4 regions of the Streptomyces sp. NPDC047315 genome follow, and region 3 is predicted to be linked to each of the others. Evidence: riboswitches for the same ligand, from Rfam matches in the RefSeq annotation. Region 3 holds a riboswitch; each other region holds the start of a gene.

The links. A riboswitch is a leader RNA that binds a small molecule or an ion and turns the genes downstream of it on or off. The one in region 3 is predicted to bind cyclic di-AMP.
Positions count from the first base shown of each region.
Region 1: it holds a riboswitch for cyclic di-AMP, as region 3 does, so the genes downstream of both, ABZ842_RS07665 (LysM peptidoglycan-binding domain-containing M23 family metallopeptidase) here and ABZ842_RS04485 (transglycosylase family protein) in region 3, are expected to answer to the same signal.
Region 2: it holds a riboswitch for cyclic di-AMP, as region 3 does, so the genes downstream of both, ABZ842_RS12245 (M23 family metallopeptidase) here and ABZ842_RS04485 (transglycosylase family protein) in region 3, are expected to answer to the same signal.
Region 4: it holds a riboswitch for cyclic di-AMP, as region 3 does, so the genes downstream of both, ABZ842_RS32815 (M23 family metallopeptidase) here and ABZ842_RS04485 (transglycosylase family protein) in region 3, are expected to answer to the same signal.

Region 1 covers NZ_JBEYTZ010000005.1:261,492-267,092, forward strand. The annotation lists gene ABZ842_RS07655 (tyrosine-protein phosphatase) at 1-125, opposite strand, end outside; gene ABZ842_RS07660 (alpha-galactosidase) at 362-2,452, shown strand; cyclic di-AMP (ydaO/yuaA leader) riboswitch at 2,768-2,921, shown strand; gene ABZ842_RS07665 (LysM peptidoglycan-binding domain-containing M23 family metallopeptidase) at 2,927-3,934, shown strand; gene ABZ842_RS07670 (SGNH/GDSL hydrolase family protein) at 4,165-4,956, shown strand; gene ABZ842_RS07675 (STM4011 family radical SAM protein) at 5,036-5,601, opposite strand, start outside.
Region 2 covers NZ_JBEYTZ010000009.1:18,434-24,034, forward strand. The annotation lists gene ABZ842_RS12240 (PrsW family intramembrane metalloprotease) at 1-330, shown strand, start outside; gene ABZ842_RS12245 (M23 family metallopeptidase) at 601-1,599, opposite strand; cyclic di-AMP (ydaO/yuaA leader) riboswitch at 1,611-1,756, opposite strand; gene ABZ842_RS12250 (PP2C family protein-serine/threonine phosphatase) at 1,990-3,126, opposite strand; tRNA gene ABZ842_RS12255 (tRNA-Met) at 3,293-3,366, opposite strand; gene ABZ842_RS12260 (MerR family transcriptional regulator) at 3,465-4,211, opposite strand; gene ABZ842_RS12265 (sigma-70 family RNA polymerase sigma factor) at 4,287-5,537, opposite strand.
Region 3 covers NZ_JBEYTZ010000003.1:201,319-206,919, forward strand. The annotation lists gene ABZ842_RS04475 (cytochrome P450) at 45-1,310, shown strand; gene ABZ842_RS04480 (transglycosylase family protein) at 1,422-2,417, shown strand; cyclic di-AMP (ydaO/yuaA leader) riboswitch at 2,705-2,880, shown strand; gene ABZ842_RS04485 (transglycosylase family protein) at 2,884-3,609, shown strand; gene eno (phosphopyruvate hydratase) at 3,976-5,262, shown strand; gene ABZ842_RS04495 (septum formation initiator family protein) at 5,401-5,601, shown strand, end outside.
Region 4 covers NZ_JBEYTZ010000038.1:68,964-74,564, forward strand. The annotation lists gene ABZ842_RS32805 (pitrilysin family protein) at 1-721, shown strand, start outside; gene ABZ842_RS32810 (pitrilysin family protein) at 718-2,115, shown strand; cyclic di-AMP (ydaO/yuaA leader) riboswitch at 2,489-2,649, shown strand; gene ABZ842_RS32815 (M23 family metallopeptidase) at 2,663-3,442, shown strand; gene ABZ842_RS32820 (HPr family phosphocarrier protein) at 3,610-3,891, opposite strand; gene ABZ842_RS32825 (GNAT family N-acetyltransferase) at 4,093-5,601, shown strand, end outside.

The DNA of each region.
Region 1 (5,601 bases), on a different contig from region 3:
CGGAAGAGCCGGCCGTGCGCCACGGTCCGGCCGTCCGCCGTCGGGAGCCCGCCGACGTCGCGGAAGTTGCGGACCCCGGCCAGTTCGGGTTCGGTCGAGGGGACCTGCGGCACCTGCTGCGTCACGAAGGCTCCTGGAGAAGTCGCTGCCGCCGGCGCTCGTCGCCGACTGTGGCGTGTTCCCGACGATACGACATCGGTACCTGGGGCAATCATCCTCCGCGGCCCCGCTGTCGGCCGCCGAAGGAGTGTTGCCAGGCCGCCGACCAACCGCCGCCGGACCGTTGCCCCGCACCCGACCCCGTTGGATGATGTGCGGGCTTGTTCGAATCTGTCGCGAACCGTGAGCATGAGGGGTCGGGATGATCGAAACCGTGAACGGGGGGCGCACCTGGTTGCTCTCCGGACCGTCGAGCAGTTACGCCGTGCACCTCACCGACGACGACGAACTGCTCCACCTCCACTGGGGCCCGCGGATCACGACCGACGACGCCCGGGCGCTGGCGGCGGTCGGGCTCCCCCCGTACCGGCCGTTCGAGTCCCCGCTGGACGGTCACGAGGAGTACCCGGTCGAGGGCGGCCCCCGCTTCGTCCGCCCGGCGCTCTCCGTGCGCACCCCCCGGGTCCGCGGCATCGAGTGGAGCTCCGCCGGCGCCCGCGTGCACGGCGACGAACTGCGCGTGCGCTGCACCGACGCCGTGACCGGCCTCGGGCTGACCCTCCACTACCGGATGCGGGACGACGCCGACGTCGTCGAACGGTGGACCACCCTCACCCACGAAGGCAGCGGCCCCGCCCTGGAGGTGCTGCGCGCGGACGCCGCCACCTGGACCCTGCCCGAGCGCGACTCCTGGCGGCTGAGCCAACTGCACGGACGGTGGGCCGCCGAGTCCCGGCTCACGCGCACCCCCCTCGCCCACGGCGAGCACGTGCTCGGCAGCCGCCGCGGCCACACCGGCCACCAGCACCTGCCCTGGGTGGCGCTCGACGACGGCAGCGCCACCGAGGAGGGCGGCGAGGTGTACGGCTGCGCCCTCGGCTGGTCCGGGTCCTGGCGGATCTGCACCGCGCGGCTGTCAGACGGGCGGGTCCAGATCACCGGCGGGGCCGGCTACGACGACTCCGGGCTGCTCAGGCTCGCGCCCGGTCAGTCGTACGTCTCGCCCGTCTTCGCCGGGCTGTGGTGCGGGGGCGGCTTCGGGGCCGCGAGCCGGGCGTGGCACTCCTGGCAGCTCGCCCACGTGGTCCCGGACGCCTCCGCCGTACGGCCCGTCCTCTACAACTCCTGGGAGGCCACCGGCTTCGACATCCACGAGGAGCAGCAGCGGGCGCTGGCAGTGCGGGCGGCGGACCTGGGCGTGGAGCTGTTCGTGGTCGACGACGCGTGGTTCGGGCGGCGCACCGGCGACCGCGCCGGGCTCGGCGACTGGACCCCGAACCCCGAGCGCTTCCCGCGCGGCCTCAAGCCGCTCGCCGACGAGGTGCACGCGCTCGGCATGCGCTTCGGCATCTGGATCGAGCCGGAGATGGTCAACCCCGACAGCGACCTGTACCGTGCGCACCCCGACTGGGTGCAGCACCACCCGGGCCGCACCAGGACCGAGTTCCGCAACCAACTGGTGCTCAACCTCGCCCGCGACGACGTGCGCGAGCACCTGTGGCGGCAGTTGGACGCGCTGCTGTCGAGCGCGCCCGTCGACTACGTGAAGTGGGACTTCAACCGGTGCTTCACCGACGCCGGCTGGCCCGGCGACGAGTATCCGCAACGGCTCTGGGTGGAACACGTCCACGCGCTGTACGAACTCGTCGACCGGCTGCGGGCCGCGCACCCCGGGGTGGCCTTCGAGTCCTGCTCCGGGGGCGGGGGCCGGATCGACCTCGGGATCCTCGCGCGTGCGGACCAGGTGTGGACCTCCGACAACACCGACCCCCTGGACCGGCTGGCGATCCAGTACGGCTTCAGCCAGCTCCACCCTGCGCGGGTGATGGCCGCCTGGGTCACCGACAGCCCCAACGTCCAGCTCAACGGCCGACGCAGCTCGTTGCGGTTCCGCTTCGTCAGCGCGATGGCGGGCGTGCTGGGGATCGGCGGGGACCTCACCGAGTGGAGCGAGGCGGAGCTGGCCGCGGCCCGCGGCTGGGTGGAGCTGTACAAGCGGATCCGGCCGGTGGTGCAGCACGGCGAGCTGTACCGGCTCAGGCCGCCGGACGGCGGGCTCAGCGCGGTGCAGTACGTACGGGGCGACGAGACCGTGGTCCTCGCCTGGCTCCAGGCGCAGCACCACGGCGAGCGACCGCCGCTGCTGCGGCTGCGCGGCTTGGACGCGTCGGCCTCCTACGTCTGCCCGGAGAGCGGCGCGGTGTACCGGGGCGCGGTGTTGACCCACCACGGCCTGGCCACGGGACTGGTCGGCGACCTGGACGCGACCGTCATCCGACTCCGCCGCCAGTGAGTCGAGAAGAAAAAGAGCTATCTGTCCGTATTCGTACATTAATGCGCTCTTCGATATAACGTGCCCTGGCTACGGGGGAGATGGGCGTCCCTCATGAGCAGGATCACAATGGTGACGTTGTGTGGCGGGCGTGCGGTGAAGGGATGCGGCGGACGGGCGGGAGTTGGCGGGGCGGCGTCCACGGAGGGTGACCGCCCGCCGCCGGCGCGATGATCCACGCGGTCGGGGCGCGGGCGGTCATGGCTTGTTCCTGGCGATGTGGCCGGTTTACGGTCACGGCACTCCGGACGGACCGCCTCATCCTGCCGCCGCCCGGATCATCACCCACCCACCTGTGGCAGGAGCGGGGGACCCAGGTAGTACGCCGGTCCGGACTCCGGACGGCTCGGGGTGAAGTCGCGCCCAGCGCGCGGCCGGGCATCTCCAGCTCGAACCCGACAGCTCACCTCGCAGGCGTCGGAGAGGAACAGCACCATGTCCGCACAGGGCAAGCACCGCCGTCCCAAGTCGACGGCCTTCACCCGTGGATTCGTCGCCGCCGGCACCGGTGGCGCCGCCATCGCCCTTCCCCTGATGGGCGCCACCGGCGCCCACGCCGCCGAGCAGGCCGCACCGGCGGCCCCCGTCGTCGCCCCGGTCTCGGCCGCCTCCGCGCCGGCCGCCGAGAAGGCCGCCGCCGCGTCGACCACCTACGTCGTGGTCATCGGCGACCACCTGTCCAAGATCGCCGACGAGCACCGGCTCGACGGCGGCTGGCAGCAGCTCTACCAGGACAACCGCGACGCCGTCGGCGAGAACCCCTCGCTGATCCACCCCGGCCTCAAGCTCACCATCGGTGCCAAGGCCGACGGCAAGGGCGCCGCGAAGGCGGAGAAGCCCGCCGAGAGCAAGGCCGAGAAGCCGGCCGAGAAGCCCGCTGAGAAGAAGACCGAGGGCGACAAGGTCGAGAAGAAGGTCGAGTCGAAGGCCGTGCCCGCCGCCCCGGCCGCCCAGAAGCCGGCCGGCGGCAACGACGAGCCCGCCACCTCCGCACCCGCGGAGTCCTCCTCCAGCGGCTCGTCCGCCGGCACCTCCAGCGGCTGGGCCGCCCCGCTCGCCAACGCCCAGGTCTCCACCTCGTACCGAGCCTCCGGCGCCGCCTGGTCCAGCGGCTACCACACCGGTGTCGACTTCGCCGCGCCCACCGGCACCGGCGTCCGCGCCATCGGCCCCGGCTCGGTCGTCTCCGCCGGGTACAACGGCGCGTACGGCAACGAGGTCGTCATCAAGCACACCGACGGCACCTACTCCCAGTACGCCCACCTCTCCTCGCTCTCCGTCTCCGCCGGGCAGAGCGTGACCGGCGGGCAGTCCATCGGCCAGGTCGGCTCCACCGGCAACTCCAGCGGGCCGCACCTGCACCTGGAGGTCCGCACCGGCCCGTCGTACGGCTCGGACATCGACCCGGTTGCCCACCTGCGCAGCCACGGCGTCTCGCTCTGACCCCGACGCACCGCGCCACCGGCCGCTGACCCGGCCACCCCTCGGATCCCCCACGGAGCCCCCCGCTCCGTGGGGGGTCTGCGTGTTCCCGAGCATCTTCCCGCGCGTGTGCCGGGTGGGTGCCGGGCGTATTCCCCATCACCTCGCCATCCCCGGTGTGATAAATCACTGCGCGTCAACCCCTCCCTACGGTCGCGTAGGTCACATCTGTAGGGCGAAGATGAGTTCTTGTGGCAGACGATTCGAGAACAGAGAACAAGGGCGGATTCGGGTCGTACGCAGCCATCGGTGACAGCTTCACCGAGGGTGTGGGGGACCCGGGACCCGACGGGACGTACGTCGGCTGGGCGGACCGGTTCGCGGTCCTGCTCGCCGACCGCAAACCGGAACACAGCTTCCGGTACGCCAATCTCGCGGTGCGCGGCAGGCTCCTCGACCAGATCGTGGAGGAGCAGGTGCCGAGGGCGAAGCAACTCGCCCCGGACCTGGTGTCGTTCTGTGCGGGGGGCAATGACATCATCCGACCGGGCAGCGACCCGGACGACGTTGCGGAGCGCTTCGAACGCGCGGTGGCCGAGCTGACGGCTGCCGTCGGCACGGTCATGGTGACCACCGGATTCGACACCCGGGACGTGCCGGTCCTGCGCCACCTGCGGGGCAAGGTCGCCACGTACACGGCGCACGTGCGGGCCATCGCGGACCGCCACGGCTGCCCGGTGCTGGACCTGTGGTCGCTCAAGTCGGTCCAGGACCGCCGGGCCTGGGACCCCGACCGGCTCCACCTGTCCCCCGAGGGGCACACCAGGGTGGCGCTGCGGGCGGGACAGGTCCTCGGGCTCGACGTGCCGGCCGACCCCGACCAGCCGTGGCCGCCGCAGCCGGTGCGCGGCACCCTGGAAGTACGGCGCGACGACATCCACTGGGCCCGCGAGTACCTGGTGCCGTGGATCGGACGGCGGTTGCGCGGCGAGAGTTCGGGCGACGACATCGTGGCGAAGCGACCGGACCTGCTTCCGCTGTGACGCCGCCCGACGGCCGCCCGGCCGCATGACCCGGTGAGCGGGCGGGCCCCACCGCTGGGACGCGGCGGGGCCCGCCCGACTACCCGGCCGGCTGCGCCGGGATCCGTTCCAACACGCCGCCGGCGAACACGTCGTACAGCGGCAGCGACTCCAGGTGCACATAGCCGATGTGGCAGTCGCACACGGCCAGCGGACAGGCCCGCGGACGCAGCGCCGCGCGGTACGAACCGTCGTAGAGGTTCCCCAACTCGGCCGGGACGAAGTGACAGCGGCGCACCGTGCCCGCACCGTCCACGGAGATCACCGACTCGCCCGTACGACACGGCAGGCCCGCCGACGGGTGCGGCCGGCGGCTGTAGGGGAACAGCGGGTCCAGCGCCGTCCACTGGTCCGCCGCCTCGTCCGCGTACTCGTGCCCCTCCGCCGCGTTCACCCACAGATAGACGTGGTCCGGCAACTCGGCGCGCAGCCGGCGGGCGTGCTCCAGGTGCTCGGGCAGGCCCACGATCCCCACGCTGAAGCGCACCCCGCGCCGGCCCAACTCGTGCGTCTTGGCGAGGAAGCGTTCGTACGGCGTCTGCCCCGGGTGGTACGTGCACCACAGCGCCAGCACGTCCAGGTCGGCGTCCGCGAGCCAGTCCGTGC
Region 2 (5,601 bases), on a different contig from region 3:
CTGGCGTCCGCCGAGCCCACGGCGCTGGCCTCCATGAGGGCGCGCACCGCGGCCCGTGACTTCGCCCGGCGCACGCAGGGGGCGGCAGCGGCGCACGCGGTGTCGGAGTACCAGCGCTTCGCGACCTCGCTCGCCTTCCTGCGCCACCGGGCGCAGCGCGGCACGGTCGACCCCGACTTCGTCGCACGGGAGCAGGAGCTGCTGCACCACATGTGGCGGCGCAAGGACGTCGCGAGCCCCGCGCTGACGTACGCGGCACGCGCGACGGGCGCGGTCCGGGTGCCCCCGCCGTACCGGGACTACGAGGGCTACAACCCGTACCGCGCATGACGCGGGGACGCCACTCCGGAAGAAGAGACCGACGGCCCTGGCGTCGGGGGGTGACACCAGGGCCATCGGCGATTCGGGGACGGCGGCGACGACGATGCTGATGACGGCGTACGGCACGGCCGGCAGCCGCGGCAACCGGCGGCTGGGGGCGCACGAACCCGCACTTCGGGAACTCAGGAGTGCGCGGAAGCCGCCACCCGCTCGTCGCGGCCGTCGTCGCGGCCGTCGTCGAGCCCAAAGCTCAGCTCAGGGCTCGGCGGGACTTGCTGATCAGACGCTGAGGCCCTTGCTCTGCAGCCAGGACGCCGGGTTGATGGTGGCGCCGCCCGGGGTCTGAACCTCCATGTGCAGGTGCGCGCCGGAGACGTTGCCGGTGGCGCCCACGCGCCCGACGCCGTCGCCCGCGACGACCTTCTGGCCCGCGCTCACGCCGACCGTCTGCATGTGGGCGTACATGATCTCGGTGCCGTCGTTCAGCTCCAGGATGACCTGGTAGCCGTACGCCGGGCCGGACCAGCCCGCGAACTTGACCGTACCGGCGCCCACGGCCTTCAGGGGGGTGCCCGCCGAAGCGACGAAGTCGAGGCCGGTGTGCTGGCCGGAGGACCACATGGAGCCGGACTGACCGTACGTCGCCGAGATGCTGTACGAGGAGAGCGGCAGCGCGAACATCTTCGCGAGCTTCGCCTTGCGCTCGGCCTCCGCCTTCGCCTTGGCCTCTGCTTCGGCCTTCTTCTTCTCGGCCTCCGCCTTCGCCTTGGCCTTGGCCTGGGCTTCCTTCTCGGCCTTCTCCTTCGCGGCCTTGTCGGCGGCGGCCTGCTTCGCGGCCTCGGCCTGGGCCTGCTGCTGCTCGGCCTGCTGGAGGATCCGGGAGCGGAGCGCCTCGCCGGCGCCGCCTTCGGCGGTGGCGCCCATCGCCATCAGCTCGTTGGCGCCCTCGCCGGACTGGTCGTCGCCGGACGGGTCGTCGTTCTTGTCGTCACCGCCCCCGAGGCCGTCGGGGAGGGAGATGGAAACCGGGGGCTTGTTCTGGGCGGTGGCGATGCCACCCGCGCCGACCGCCGCGATCACACCGACGCCGAGGACGGTGGAGCTACGGGCGAAGGCCCTGCGCTGCTGGCGCAGGACGCGGTGGCGACCGCGGGACGGAAGGACGGTCTCCGCGCTGGGGTTCCACTCGCCGTACGAGCGCTCGGCCCCGTTTTCGCTGAAGGCACCGGTCCTGGAGGACCCGGCAGGAGCTTCCGGGGCAGGGCTGTTGGACGCCACTGAGGCGTACTCCTTTCCTTCCTTCTCGCCTACCGGGTTAGCTGACGGGTTCGGAGCAGGAAGGTCTCCTACGGAACGCTTCGCAGGCTGCGAAGCATCCGATTCACCCCAAGAGGTGGTTCCCCGGTTCCCTTGCGGGATTCGGCGCGTGCGCACGGCGTCGCCCTGACGGCGACTGGGACGACCGCGCTGCGTTATCGAACGTTAATAGACACGGGTCCCGGATTCCAAGCCGGTCCCCATGATCGTTAACGATGATCGCGGAACCAACCGGGACACAAGCGGCCGGATTCGGGCGACTTGAGCGGCCCGAACGAGGTTTAGCCCGCACCACGCCCCTGCCATGACCCTGACAGTACGTCACATGGCGTGCTCCGAGCAGTCGTTCGACTACGCTGCGTGGACCCTCGACGCGACGTCGACCGCCGCGGCTCCGGCGGGCCGGGTGACCGCCAGCAGCGCCATGTCGTCCGTGGAGCCGCCCCCGGTGTGCCGGCGGACGTCGTCGATGAGCGCGTCCAACAGCTCCCCCGGGCCCGGGAAGACGCGCCCGACGAGCCGGGCGTCCGGCTCGTAGAAGGCGCCGGACGCATCCCGCGCCTCGGACAGCCCGTCGGTGTAGAGCAGCAGCGTCGCCCCCGGCGGCATCGGGTGCTCGTCCACCCGGTCCGGCCACTGCCCCAGCGCGTGCATCCCGAGCGGCAGCGCGGGCTCGCCCGGCTCCAGCCGCCCCAACCGCCCGTCGTCGCGGAGCAACAGCGGCTCCGGGTGCCCGCGGTTCACCAGCCGCACGACGCCCCCGCCGTGCGGGATCTCCGCGATGACCACGGTCGCGAACCCCTCGAAGGAGTCCACGTCTCCCTCGCCCCGCCGCCCCGCCTCCCGGTTCAGCGCCCGCTCCAGCCGTTCGGCCACCCCCTCCAGGGCGCGCTCCTGCTCGGCCGCCTCCCGGAACGAGCCGATCAGCACGGCCACCGCCTCCACCGCGCCGAGCCCCTTGCCCCGTACGTCCCCGACCACCAGCCGCACCCCGTGCGGGGTGTCCTGCACCGCGAAGAGGTCGCCCCCGATGAACGCGTCCGCCAGCGCCGCCTCGTACCGGGCCGCGATCCGCAGCCCGCCGATCTCCTCGGCGGGGGTGGGCAGCACGGCGCGCTGCGCGGTCTCGGCGATCACCCGGGCGGAGGCCAGCCGTTCATTGCTGCGCGCCACGACCCGGTTGATGAAGAGCGCCAGCACGGAGACGGTGAAGACGGTGGTCAGCTCGGTGTACGCCTGGGTCTGCCCGATCGAGTGGTTGTAGATGTCCAGGGCCAGCTCGGTCAGCACGGCGAAGGCGCCGGTCGCCAGCGTGACCGACCACGAGAAGAACGGGGCGGCGATCAGCGGGGCGGCCGTGAACATCGGCACCGCAGTGAACTTCCCCGGGGTCGACAGGTCGTAGACCACCCCGACGATGATCATCAGCGCCGGCAGCATCCGCGCGAAGCGCCGGGCACCGAAGCTGTTCCGCTCTTCCTCCGCCACGGATGCTCTCCTCCCCCCTCAGCCTCGGGCCGGCGGGCGGGGACGGCGAGCCGGCTGGGCCGGCCGGGGGACGCCTCCTGTGGGTGAGCGGGTGCGGGGAGACGGGAAGGGGCCGGGAAACGACGATGGCCCGGCACTCGATCGAGTGCCGGGCCACGGTCTTCAGTAGCGGGGACAGGATTTGAACCTGCGACCTCTGGGTTATGAGCCCAGCGAGCTACCGAGCTGCTCCACCCCGCGTCGGTGAACACAACTCTACGCCATCCGGAGCAGTGCTCGCGACCAAGGGTCCCCCGCCGGCGGGGGACCCCGGGGCTCAGGCGGTGATCACGGGGGCCTCAGTCGGTGAGGTGTCGCTCCGCGTACGCCGCCATCGCGTCCCGTACGAAGACCGCCGTGCCCTCGCCGTGCCGGTCGTAGTTGCGCCCGAAGCGCGGATCGGCGACGAACATCTCGCCGAGCCCGGCGAAGTGCGCCTTCGACGGGGCGCCCATCAGGGACTGCCACGCGTACATCCGCCGGGTGACCTCCTGCGCCACCTCGCCGTCGGCCGGGTGCCCGGCCTGGAGCACCCGCGCGTAGTCCCGGGCGATGTCGTCGTGGGCGCGCTGGTGGTCCCGGCGCTCCTGCCCGCTCAGCGATCGCCAGGTGCGGTCGCTGCGCTGCCAGGCGTCCGTGCCCCAGCGCTCGGTCACCTCCTGCTCGTACTGCGTGTGGTCGAAGCCGTCGAGCACGTCCTCAGCCATCAGTTCCTCCCCTCGTTCGGTCTTGTGCAGGGTGGTCCGCACCGAGGCGATCTGTCGCCCGATGCGTTCGCGCTCCAGCTCCAGCAGCCCGAGGTGGGCGCGGAGCGCGGCGGCCGTGTCCCGCTGCCCGGCCAGCACCTCGGCGATGGCGGGCAGCCCGAGCCCCAGCTCGCGCAGGAGCAGGATGCGCTGGAGGCGCACCAGCTCTTCGGGGCCGTAGTAGCGGTAGCCGTTGGCACCGACCCGGCACGGCTCCAGCAGCCCGACGTCCCCGTAGTGCCGCAGGGTGCGGCTGGTCGTACCGGCGCGGCGGGCGACTTCTTGGATCGACCACTCCATGACCTGAACCGTAGAACTTGACGTTGCGTAAAGGTCAAGCCGGACAAAAGGCAGCCCCGGCTCGGCTGGCCGGCGTCAGGTGTCGAGGGGGGCGAGGCGGTCGGCGCGCATCCGGAGGTAGCGCGCCTCGGGCGTGCTGAGGGTCCGCTCCGCCGCCAGCCGGTACGCCTCGCGCGCGCCGGCCGCGTCTCCCGCGCGCTCCAGCAGATGGGCGCGGACCGCGTCCAGCCGGTGGTGTCCGCCGAGCCGGTCGGCCAGCAGCTCGACCTCGGCGAGCCCCGCCTCGGGCCCGCGCACCATCGCCACCGCCACCGCGCGCCCCAGCTCGGCCATGGGCTCGGGCGCGATCTCCACCAGCAGGTTGTACAGCGCGAGGATCTGCGGCCAGTCCGTGGCGTCCGCGCTCGCCGCCTCGTCGTGGAGCGCGGCGATGGCCGCCTGGAGCTGGTACACCCCGGCCGGCCCCTGCGCCAGCGCCTCCTCGACCAGCGCGGTGCCTTCGGCGACGGCGGCCCGGTCCCACAGCGTCCGGTCCTGCTCGTCGAGCGGGACGATCTCGCCGTCGGGCCCGGTACGGGCCGCGGCGCGGGCCTCGGTGAGCAGCATCAGCGCGAGGAGCCCGGTCACCGCGCCCTCGCGGGGCAGCAGCAGCCGTACCCGTCGGGTCAGCCGGATCGCCTCCTGCGCCAGGTCGGAGCGGTGCAGCCGGGCGCCGGACGTCGCCGTGTAGCCCTCGTTGAAGATCAGGTACAGCACCTGGAGCACGGCGGCCAGCCGCTGGTCGCGGTCGGCGCGCCCGGGCGGACGGAACGGCGCCTCCTTCACCTTCAGCTTCGCCCGGCTGATGCGCTGGGCCATCGTCGCCTCGGGGACGAGGTGCGCACGGGCGATCTCCGCGGTGGTCAGGCCGCCGACGGCGCGCAGCGTCAGGGCGAGCTGCGCGGCCGGCGTCAGATCGGGGTGGCAGCACAGGAAGAGCAGGGTGAGGGTGTCGTCCTCGCTGGGGGCGCGGTCGTCGCCGGGCGGCGGTGCGGTGAAGGCGTCGCGCGGGGCGAGCTGCGCGGCGCTCTCCTCCCGACGGCGGCGGGCCTCCTCGGCGCGCAGCAGGTCCGTCAGCCGGCGGGCGGCGACCCTGATCAGCCAGCCGCGCGGATTGTCCGGGGTGCCGGCGTCGGGCCACTGCTGGGCGGCGGCGAGCAACGCTTCCTGGACGGAGTCCTCGGCGAGGTCGAAGTGCCCGTAACGGCGCACCAACGCACCGAGGACCTGCGGCGCGTGATGGCGCAGCAGGTCCTCGATCGTGGGAGTACGACTCGTGTTGCTCATGTGGTCGTACGTATCACAGGCCACCGACAGCGGTCGGCCGTGCGACGTCCGGGCGGCGGGCCGG
Region 3 (5,601 bases):
CGGACGCGGCAGGCGCAGGCGCAGGCGCGGGGTAGCGTCGGGGGATGCGTGCGACTTCCGGACAGCCCACACCCCCGCTCTTCACCTGGGAGTTCGCCACCGACCCCTACCCCACCTACGCCTGGCTCCGCACCCACTCGCCCGTGCACCGCACCACCCTCCCCAGCGGCGTCGAGGCGTGGCTCGTCACCCGGTACGCCGACGCCCGGCAGGCCCTCGCCGACCCGCGGCTGTCGAAGAACCCGGCGCACCACGACGAGCCCGCCCACGCCAAGGGCAAGACCGGCATCCCGGGGGAGCGCAAGGCGGAGTTGATGACGCATCTGCTGAACATCGACCCGCCCGACCACACGCGGCTGCGCCGACTCGTGTCCAAGGCGTTCACCCCCCGCCGCGTCGCCGCCTTCGCGCCGCGCGTGCAGGAGCTGACGGACCGGCTCATCGACGGCTTCGCGGACCGCGGCAGCGCAGACCTGATCCACGAGTTCGCGTTCCCGCTCCCCATCTACGCGATCTGCGACCTGCTGGGCGTGCCCGCCGAGGACCAGGACGACTTCCGGGACTGGGCGGGGATGATGATCCGCCACGGCGGCGGCCCCCGCGGCGGCGTGGCGCGCTCCGTGAAGAAGATGCGCGGCTACCTCGCCGAGCTGATCCACCGCAAGCGGGAGACCCTGGGCCCCGAGAGCGCCGACGACGACCTGATCTCGGGGCTGATCCGGGCCAGCGACCACGGCGAGCACCTCACCGAGAACGAGGCCGCGGCGATGGCCTTCATCCTCCTCTTCGCCGGGTTCGAAACCACCGTGAACCTGATCGGGAACGGCACGTACTCCCTGCTGCGCAACCCGGAGCAACGCGCCCTGCTCCAGGAGTCCCTGGCGGCCGGTCGGACCGACCTGCTGGAGACGGGCGTGGAGGAGCTGTTGCGCTACGACGGACCGGTGGAGTTGGCGACCTGGCGGTTCGCCACCGAGGCGGTGACGATCGGCGGGCAGGAAGTCGCCGAAGGCGACCCCGTCCTCGTCGTGCTCGCCGCCGCCGACCGCGACCCCGACCGCTTCGACGGGCCCGACGTCCTCGATCTGTCCCGACGTGACAATCAGCACCTCGGGTACGGCCACGGGATCCACTACTGCCTCGGCGCGCCCCTCGCCCGCATCGAAGCGCAGACGGCGCTCGCGACCCTGCTGCGTCGCCTCCCTGACCTGCAACTCGCGGGGGATCCGTCCGATTTGCGGTGGCGCGGCGGGCTGATCATGCGTGGACTGCGCACGCTTCCCGTGGAGTTCGGCCGCCCGACTAACTGACGGAGCATCAACTCTGTGATGTTTGCGTGATCTCCGCTGCATCGACTTGTGACTGACGTTGGAGTGCGGTTACGTTCACCCCCGTCTCAGCCGTCAGCGAAAGGCAACCGCATGCTCTCCGGGAATGGTCGACATCGCCGTCCTCGCCAGGCCCCGGCACTCGTCGTCGCCGCGGGGGTGACGGGATCTGCGATCGCGATCCCGCTCCTCGGCGCCGGGTCCGCGTCCGCCGCCGACTCCGCCGTGTGGGACCGGGTCGCGGAGTGCGAGAGTGCCGGGCAGTGGAGCGCCAACACCGGCAACGGCTACTTCGGCGGGCTCCAGTTCTCGCAGGAGACGTGGGAAGCCTTCGGCGGTACGCAGTACGCGGTGCGCGCCGACCTCGCGAGCCGTTCGCAGCAGATCGCCGTGGCCGAGAAGGTGCTGGCCGCCCAGGGGTCGCAGGCGTGGTCGTCCTGCGGGGCGAACGCGGGGCTGCCGGGCAGCGAGAAGCCGAAGCTCGACCTGGGCGCCCTGCCGGTGCCCACCGCGCCGACCACGCCGTCCCCCGGCCCGACCCAGGGCGTCGGCAACGGCGTCGCGCCGGGCGCCGGTACGGACGAGGGAAAGAAGGCCGGCGGCAAGCACCGCGGCCCGGCCGCGACCGAGACCCCGGCCGCGCCGGCGTCCCCGGAGCCCTCCGGCGCCGTCGAGGGCGCGGACGCGGGTGCGAGCGCGGGCACGGGCGAGCGGCGCGCGAGCGACGACACCCGGGCCTCGCGCAGCGACACGCCCGGCCGCGGCGACTCCGTCCAGCCCGGCGACCCGGGCAAGGCGGTCGGTGCGCCGGCGAAGGGTCAGCAGGGCGACGGCTCGACCGGCGCGGGCGCCGAGGCCAACAAGAAGGACGCCGACGGCAAGAAGGACGACGCCGGCGCCAGCGCCGACACCGCGACCGCGTCGCCCGGCACGTACACCGTCCGCCCCGGCGACAACCTCTGGGCCATCGCGGACGCCCAGGACCTCCCCGGAGGCTGGCCGGCGCTCTACGAGGCGAACCGCGATGCCGTCGGCGCTGATCCCGATCTGATCCTGCCTGGTCAGAACCTTGACCTCGGGGTGAAGTAGCCCGATTCAGGGGCACGTTGGGGCAGGTTTTTGCCGGCTTTTGTCCGTTTCTGCGTAAGTGAGACATGTGTCTCTCTGCTCGAACGGACTTCCGGCCCCGAATGGAATGACTCATTCCGTGTCCCACCTGCGGAAACGGGGGTTTCCGGAAGGCCGTGATGGGCGTTTTCTCCCCGATGTTCCTTCTTTGAACATCGGGGAGGGCTGTGATTACGGTCTGACCGCTCGCCAAAGCGGGCACCACTGACCGTCACGCCGAATCCTGCCGTCGGTCGGGGGGAACAGTCGTCGCGAGAGCGCCGAAGGCAGGAGCGGGGGACCCACGTACGTGCCGGTCCCGTCCACCCCGGGAGACCCGGGGCACGGACACCGGCTTGGGGTGAAGCCGCGCCGAGCGCGCGGCCGGGCAACTCACTTGGCCCGAACCCGACAGCTCACCTCGTAGGCGTCGGTGAGGAGATCCACCATGCTGTTTTCCAGCAAGGGCAAGCACCGCCGCCCGTCCAAGGCCGCCAAGTTCGCCGCCTTCGCCGGCATCACCACCGCCGCGATCGCCGCCCCGCTGGTGGGCGCCACCTCCGCCTCCGCCGCCACTGCCGCCGAGTGGGACAAGGTCGCCCAGTGCGAGTCCGGCGGCAACTGGTCGATCAACACCGGCAACGGCTACTACGGCGGCCTGCAGTTCTCCCCGTCCACCTGGGCCGCCTTCGGTGGCACCCAGTACGCGTCGAACGCGCACCTCGCCTCCAAGTCGCAGCAGATCGAGATCGCCGAGAAGGTCCTCGCGGGCCAGGGCAAGGGCGCCTGGCCGAGCTGTGGCGTCGGCCTCTCCAAGGCCGCGTACAACGGCGGCGGCGCCGAGCAGGCCCCCGCCCCGAAGCAGGAGCAGCCCAAGCCGCAGCCGAAGCCCGAGCAGCCGAAGCAGCAGCAGAAGGCGCAGCCCTCGCAGGAGCGCGCCGAGGCCCCGACCACCCGCTCCGAGCGCCCGTCCGCCCCGGCCAAGTCCGCGCCGAAGGCCGGCGGCTTCGAGAAGGGCGACGGCGAGTACGAGGTCCAGGCCGGCGACACCCTGAGCAAGATCGCCGAGAGCGAGCAGGTCAAGGGCGGCTGGCAGAAGCTCTTCGAGCTGAACAAGGACGTCGTGGACGACGCTGACGTCATCTACCCGGGTCAGCAGCTCCACCTGAGCTGACCCGTCGCGAACCCACGGGCCGTCACCCCGACCCGACCCCCCACGGGTTCGCCACTCACGGCCCCGGGCCGGCGCGCTTCCCCCGTACGCGCCGGCCCGGGGTTCTGTGTGTCACGGGTGAGCAGCAAGCCCGCACTGACCGTCGGGGGTCCGCGCCGACCGCGAGAGGCCCGCTTCTGAGCAGGCATCCGCGCAGTTGAGAGGCGTTACCCGACGGTAGCTATGCGCCTTTTGGCCGGGGTGAAGTTCTTCGCACTCTTTTTCGTCCCAGGGGGCGGGCAGCGGCCGGTCGACGCCCCCCAGCCGGTTAGGCTCTTGCCGTTGGGCGCTGAGCCCCGCACCCCACGCGTCACATCCCAGAAGGAGATGCTCGTGCCGTCCATCGACGTCGTCGTAGCCCGGGAAATCCTGGACTCCCGAGGCAACCCCACGGTCGAGGTCGAGGTCGGCCTCGACGACGGGAGCACCGGCCGCGCCGCGGTGCCCTCCGGCGCCTCCACCGGTGCCTTCGAGGCCCTGGAGCTCCGCGACGGAGACCCGAACCGCTACCAGGGCAAGGGCGTCGAGAAGGCCGTCCTCGCCGTCATCGAGCAGATCGGCCCGGAGCTCGTCGGCTACGACGCCACCGAGCAGCGCCTCATCGACCAGGCGATGTTCGACCTGGACGCCACCCCGGACAAGTCCTCGCTGGGCGCGAACGCCATCCTCGGCGTCTCCCTCGCCGTGGCGCACGCCGCCTCCGAGGCGTCCGACCTTCCACTCTTCCGCTACCTGGGCGGTCCGAACGCGCACCTGCTGCCCGTTCCGATGATGAACATCCTGAACGGCGGCTCGCACGCCGACTCCAACGTGGACATCCAGGAGTTCATGATCGCCCCGATCGGCGCGGAGTCCTTCTCCGAGGCGCTGCGCTGGGGCACCGAGGTGTACCACACCCTCAAGAAGGTCCTGAAGGGCCGCGGCCTGTCCACCGGCCTCGGCGACGAGGGCGGCTTCGCGCCGAACCTGGACTCCAACCGCGCCGCGCTGGACCTGATCATCGAGGCGATCAAGGAAGCCGGCTACGCCCCCGGCAAGGACATCGCGCTCGCGCTCGACGTCGCCGCCTCCGAGTTCTACAAGGACGGCTCGTACGAGTTCGAGGGCAAGTCCCTCTCCGCCGCCGAGCTGACCGAGTACTACGAGGAGCTGGTCGCGGCCTACCCGCTGGTCTCCATCGAGGACCCGCTGTTCGAGGACGACTGGGCCGGCTGGAAGGTGCTCACCGACAAGCTGGGCGCCAAGGTCCAGATCGTCGGCGACGACCTCTTCGTCACCAACCCCGAGCGCCTGGCCCGCGGCATCGAGGAGGGCTCCGCGAACGCCCTGCTCGTCAAGGTCAACCAGATCGGTTCGCTGACCGAGACCCTGGACGCCGTCGAGCTGGCCCAGCGCAACGGCTTCAAGTGCATGATGTCCCACCGCTCCGGCGAGACCGAGGACGTCACCATCGCCGACCTGGCCGTGGCCACCAACTGCGGCCAGATCAAGACCGGCGCCCCGGCCCGCTCCGAGCGCGTCGCCAAGTACAACCAGCTCCTGCGCATCGAGGAGATCCTGGACGACGCGGCCGTGTACGCGGGCCGCAGCGCGTTCCCCCGCTTCAAGGGCTGATCGGCCCCGGCAGCCAGTCGTGCGGTACGTCCCCGGCCGCGGTCCCGTACCGTGTCCGGGGACGTACGCACGTACGCGCCCCGATGGCACCGACCAGACGGCACCGACGGAGCAGCCGGCGCAGGGGAGGCGGATCAGATGGCCAAGCGGGACTCCGGGAACGGCGACGGACGGTTCTCCACCGCGACCAGGCTGCGGCTGCTCGGCGAGCAGACCGCGGCCCGTGTGTACCGCTCCCAGACCAAGCGCCAGGCGCGGCGCTCCCGGCTGACGGGCCGGGCGGCCTTCCTCGCGCTCGTCGTCTGCTCCCTCGTGGTCGCCCTGGCGTACCCGATGCGG
Region 4 (5,601 bases), on a different contig from region 3:
CATCGACCCCGAGCAGACCCTCGCCTGGATCGAGAAGTACTTCGGCTCCATCCCCGGGCACGACGGCAAGCAGCCGCCGCGCGACGGCTCCCTGCCGGACGTCATGGGCCGCCAGCTGCGCGAGGTCGTCGAGGAGGAGGTGCCGGCGCGTGCGCTGATGGCCGCGTACCGACTGCCGCACGACGGCACCCGCGAGTGCGACGCCGCCGACCTCGCGCTGACCGTCCTCGGCGGCGGCGAGTCGTCCCGGCTCCACAACCGCCTGGTGCGCCGGGACCAGACCGCCGTCGGCGCCGGGTTCGGGCTGCTGCGGCTGGCGGGCGCGCCTTCGCTCGGCTGGCTGGACGTGAAGACCTCCGGCGGGGTCGAGGTCCCGCAGATCGAGGCCGCGGTCGACGAGGAGCTGGCCCGCTTCGCCGAGGAGGGCCCCACGGCCGAGGAGATGGAGCGCGCCCAGGCCCAGTTGGAGCGCGAATGGCTGGACCGGCTCGGCACCGTCGCCGGCCGCGCGGACGAACTGTGCCGGTACGCCGTGCTGTTCGGCGACCCGCAGCTCGCGCTGACCGCGGTGGACCGCGTGCTGAGCGTCACCGCCGAGGAGGTGCGCGACATCGCCCGCGCCCGGCTGCGCCCGGACAACAGGGCCGTGCTGGTCTACGAGCCGCTGCCGGCCGCCGACGCCGACGCCCAGAACGACGCAGGAGAGGGGGCGGACCAGTGACCGACGCCGCCGAGCCGCTGACGACGATGGACTTCCACCCCATGCCCACGTCCGGGGAGCCCACCCCCTGGGCGTTCCCCGCGCCCGGGCGCGGGACCCTCGACAACGGCCTGACCGTGCTGCACTGTCACCGCCCCGGCCAGCAGGTGGTGGCGGTCGAGGTCATCCTCGACGCCCCCCTGGGCGCCGAGCCCGAGGGCTTCGACGGGGTCGCCACCATCATGGCGCGCGCCCTGTCCGAAGGCACCAAGTCCCGGTCGGCCGAGGAGTTCGCGGCCGAGCTGGAGCGCTGCGGCGCCACGCTCGACGCCCACGCCGACCACCCCGCCGTCCGGGTCTCCCTGGAGGTCCCGGTCTCCCGGCTCCCCAAGGCGCTCGGGCTGCTGGCGGAGGCGCTGCGCGAGCCCGCGTTCGACGACGGCGAGGTCAAACGTCTGGTTCGCAACCGCCTGGACGAGATCCCGCACGAGACGGCGAACCCGGGACGGCGCGCCGCCAAGGAGCTGTACCGGCGGCTGTTCCCCGCCTCGCTGCGGATGTCCCGGCCCCGCCAGGGCACCGAGGAGACGGTGACCCGGATCGACTCGACCGCCGTACGGGCGTTCTTCGACGCCCACGTACGGCCTGCCACCAGCACCGTGGTCGTCGTCGGCGACCTGACCGGGGTGGACCTGGACGCGGTGCTCGCCGACACCCTCGGCGCGTGGACGGGCGACACCGCCCCGGCGCACCCCCGGGCCGAGATCACCGCCGACGACGCCGGTCGGGTGTTCGTCGTGGACCGCCCCGGTGCGGTGCAGACCCAGCTGCTGATCGGCCGGATCGGCGCGGACCGGCACGACCGCGTCTGGCCCGCCCAGGTGCTCGGCACGTACTGCCTCGGCGGCACCCTGACGTCCCGGCTGGACCGCGTGCTGCGCGAGGAGAAGGGCTACACCTACGGCGTACGGGCCTTCGCGCAGGTCCTGTGCTCGGCGCCCGACGGGTCGGGGGCCGCGCTGCTCGGGATCAGCGGCTCGGTCGACACGCCCAACACCGGCCCCGCGCTGGCGGACCTGTGGCAGGTGCTGCGCACGCTGGCCGCCGAGGGCCTGACGGACGCGGAGCGCGACGTCGCCGTGCAGAACCTGGTCGGGGTCGCCCCGCTGCGGTACGAGACGGCGCTGTCGGTCGCCGGCACCTTCGCCGACCAGGTCGAGCAGCACCTTCCGGACGACTTCCAGGCGCAGTTGTACGCCCGGCTGGCGCAGACGGGCACGGTGGAGGCGACCGCCGCGGTGGTGAACGCCTTCCCCGTCGACCGGCTGGTCACGGTGCTCGTCGGCGACGCGGCGCAGATCGCGGAGCCGGTGCGCGAGCTGGGGATCGGGGAAGTGACGGTGGTCAAGGGCTGACGGAGCCCGTCTCCCGGCGCAGGAGCCCGTAGGGGCCCGTAGCGGAGCCCCGGCGTCCACGGCGGACGCCGGGGCTCCGTCACGTCCCGTCCCGTCACGTCCGGTACGGACGGCCGCCCGTGGTCGTGGGGTGCCCTCGTGGTCACACTTCGCGCACACCGGCGCCATCGGACCGTCACCCGACGGCCGTACGTCCGTTGCACGTTCGCCGTCCGGGCGTCGTATCTCCCCGCCGAATGTCCTTTTTGATGGGAAGTCTGCCGACACGTGCTGTGGCATAGCCAACAAAGATCGTCGTTTGTTTGGCGAACGCGAGCGGGCCCGCCTAGCGTCGATCCGGCTGTTCGCCAGGAGCCCGCCGCACCCGCGGCACGGACAGTCATCGCCGAGTCCCCGCCGGGCGCGAGCCCAGGGGAGCCGGGGACCCAGTTCCCCCGGGGTGAATCGGCCCCTCCGCGGCCTGCGGAGGAGCCGTAGGAGACCTTCCTCTCTCCGAACCCGTCAGCTAACCCGGTAGGCGAGAAGGAAGGAAAGGACCGGCCACGCCATGGCGTTCGCCCGACCCACCGGGAAGCACCGTGCCCCCAGCCGCGTGACGCGCAGGAGCGCGAGCATCGCCGGCGCTGCGACCCTCGCCACCTCCGGGGTGATCGGCACCCTCGCGTCCCCCGCGTTCGCGACGGGGACCGAGCCGCGCAACGACGGCGACACCGGGTCGCTGAGCGCCGAGGACACCGGCACGCTCCAGATGCTGGCCGCCACCGACACCCTCGCCGAGCAGGTCACCGACCAGGCCGTCGACCAGAAGCGCGAGGCCGTCGCCCGCGCCGAAGCGGCGGCGGAGGCGAAGCGCAAGGTCGAGGCGGAGCGCAAGGCCGCCGAGCGCGCCGCCCGCGAGGCCGAGCGTCAGCGGCTGCTGAACTCCTACCAGCTGCCCGTCGCCGGCTCTCACGTCACCACCTCGTACCAGGCCAACAGCTCGCTGTGGTCCTCCGGCAGCCACAGCGGCGTCGACTTCCACGCCTCGTCCGGCACCGAGGTCGTCTCCGTGGGCGCGGGCACCGTCGTCGAGGCCGGCTGGGGCGGCGCGTACGGCTACAACGTCGTCATCAAGATGCGCGACGGCTCGTACACCCAGTACGCCCACCTCTCCGCGGTCACCGTCGGCGAGGGGCAGGCCGTGATGCCGGGCCAGCGGATCGGGCGCGCGGGCTCCACCGGCAACTCCACCGGGGCGCACCTCCACTTCGAGGCCCGCAGCGGCGCCGACTACGGCTCGGACGTCAATCCGGTCGCGTATCTGCGCGCCCGCGGCGTGAACGTCTGACCCGCGGAATCCTGCTTCGAGCTTCGACGTGCCCCGGTGCGACCGCGCCGGGGCACGTCGGCGTTGGCCGGGGCGCACCGAGGCACGACAAAGGCGCTGACCCCGAAGGTTCAGCGCCTTTGTCCCGGTGCGAGCCGCGGGCCCGCGAAAGTCGAGCGTTGGGTGGCTCAGACCGTCTCCGGCAGTTCCTCCAGCCCCTCGGCGACCAGCTTGGCCAGCCGGTCCAGGGCGGCGTCCGCGCCGTCGGCGTCGGAGGCGAGGACGATCTCCTCGCCGCCCTGCGCGCCCAGGCCGAGCACGGCGAGCATGGAGGCGGCGTTGACCGGGTTGCCGTCGGCCTTGGCGATCGTCACGGGGACGCCGGAGGCCGTGGCGGCGCGGACGAAGATGGAGGCGGGTCGGGCGTGCAGGCCCTCGGCCCAACCGACGGTGACACGGCGCTCAGCCATGGTGTTGCCCTTCGAATCAGCTGTTGTCTAGACCAGTCCCGGTCAGTCTCTCACGACGCCCCGGGTGCTCCTACCGACCGTAAACCCCCGCCGCAAGCCCCGACGGCGCCCGACGGTGACGGGGCGGACGCGTTCGGCGATGGTGCCCGAGTCCGGTCCGACAGCACCACCACCGGGCGTCCGCGCCGTACGATTTCTGCCATGCAGACCGAGCGGGACCACGCCTACCCCGACCACTGGGAGGCGGACGTGGTGCTGCGCGACGGCGGTACCGCGCGCATCCGCCCCATCACCGTCGACGACGCCGACCGGCTGGTCAGCTTCTACGAACAGGTGTCGGACGAGTCGAAGTACTACCGCTTCTTCGCGCCCTACCCCCATCTGTCGCCCAAGGACGTGCACCGCTTCACCCACCACGACTACGTGGACCGGGTGGGCCTCGCCGTCACCGTGGGCGGGGAGTTCGTCGCCACCGTCCGCTACGACCGGATCGACGAGCACGGCCGGCCGGCCAGCGCGCCCGCCGACGAGGCCGAGGTCGCCTTCCTCGTCCAGGACGCCCACCACGGCCGCGGCGTCGCCTCCACGATGCTCGAACACATCGCGGCGGTCGCGCGGGAGCGCGGGATCCGACGGTTCGCGGCGGACGTGCTGCCCGCGAACACCAAGATGATCAAGGTGTTCCGGGACGCCGGGTACACCCAGAAGCGCAGCTTCGAGGACGGCTCCGTCCATCTGACGCTCGACCTGGAGCCGACCGCGGAGTCCGTCGCTGTGCAGCGCGCCAGGGAGCACCGCGCCGAGGCGCGCTCCGTGCAGAGGCTGCTGGCGCCGCGGGCCGTCGCGGTCGTCGGCGTCGGCCGCGCGCCCGGGGGAGTGGGCCGCACCGTCCTGCGCGACCTGGTCGGCGGCGGCTACACCGGACGCGCGTACGCCGTGAACCGCGCCTTCCCCGCCGACTGGCACGAGGTCGACGGGGTCCCCGCGCACCGCTCCGTGGGCGAGGTCGTCGAGCGGACCGGCGAGCCCGTCGACCTCGTGGTCGTGGCCGTCCCCGCCGAGCGGGTGCCGGAGGTGGTCGCGGACTGCGGGGAGCACGGGGTGCGCGGGCTGGTCGTGCTGAGCGCCGGGTACGCGGAGAGCGGCGCCGAAGGCCGGGCCCGCCAGCGCGAGCTCGTCCGACAGGCCCGCTCGTACGGCATGCGGGTCATCGGCCCCAACTCCTTCGGCGTCATCAGCACCGCGGCGGACGTACGCCTGAACGCGTCGCTCGCGCCCGAAGCGCCGGCGCCGGGCCGCATCGGGCTGTTCACCCAGTCCGGGGCGATCGGCATCGCGCTGCTGTCGAGCCTGCACCGACGGGGCGGGGGTCTCGCTGGTGCGGCCGGTGCGGCTGGCGTCGCCGGTGATGCTGGTGTCGCTGGTGTCGCCGGTGTCTCTACGTTTGTGTCCTCCGGCAACCGCGCCGACGTCTCCGGCAACGACTTCCTCCAGTACTGGTACGAGGACCCGGACACCGACGTCGCCCTGCTGTACCTGGAGTCCATCGGCAACCCCCGCAAGTTCACCCGGCTCGCCCGCCGCACCGCGGCCGTCAAACCGGTGGTCGTCGTCAAGGGCGCCCGGCACAGCGGCAGCGAGCCGCCCGGCCACGCGGTGCCCAGCGTCCGCATCCCCGACGCGGCGGTGGACGCGCTGCTGCGGCAGGCC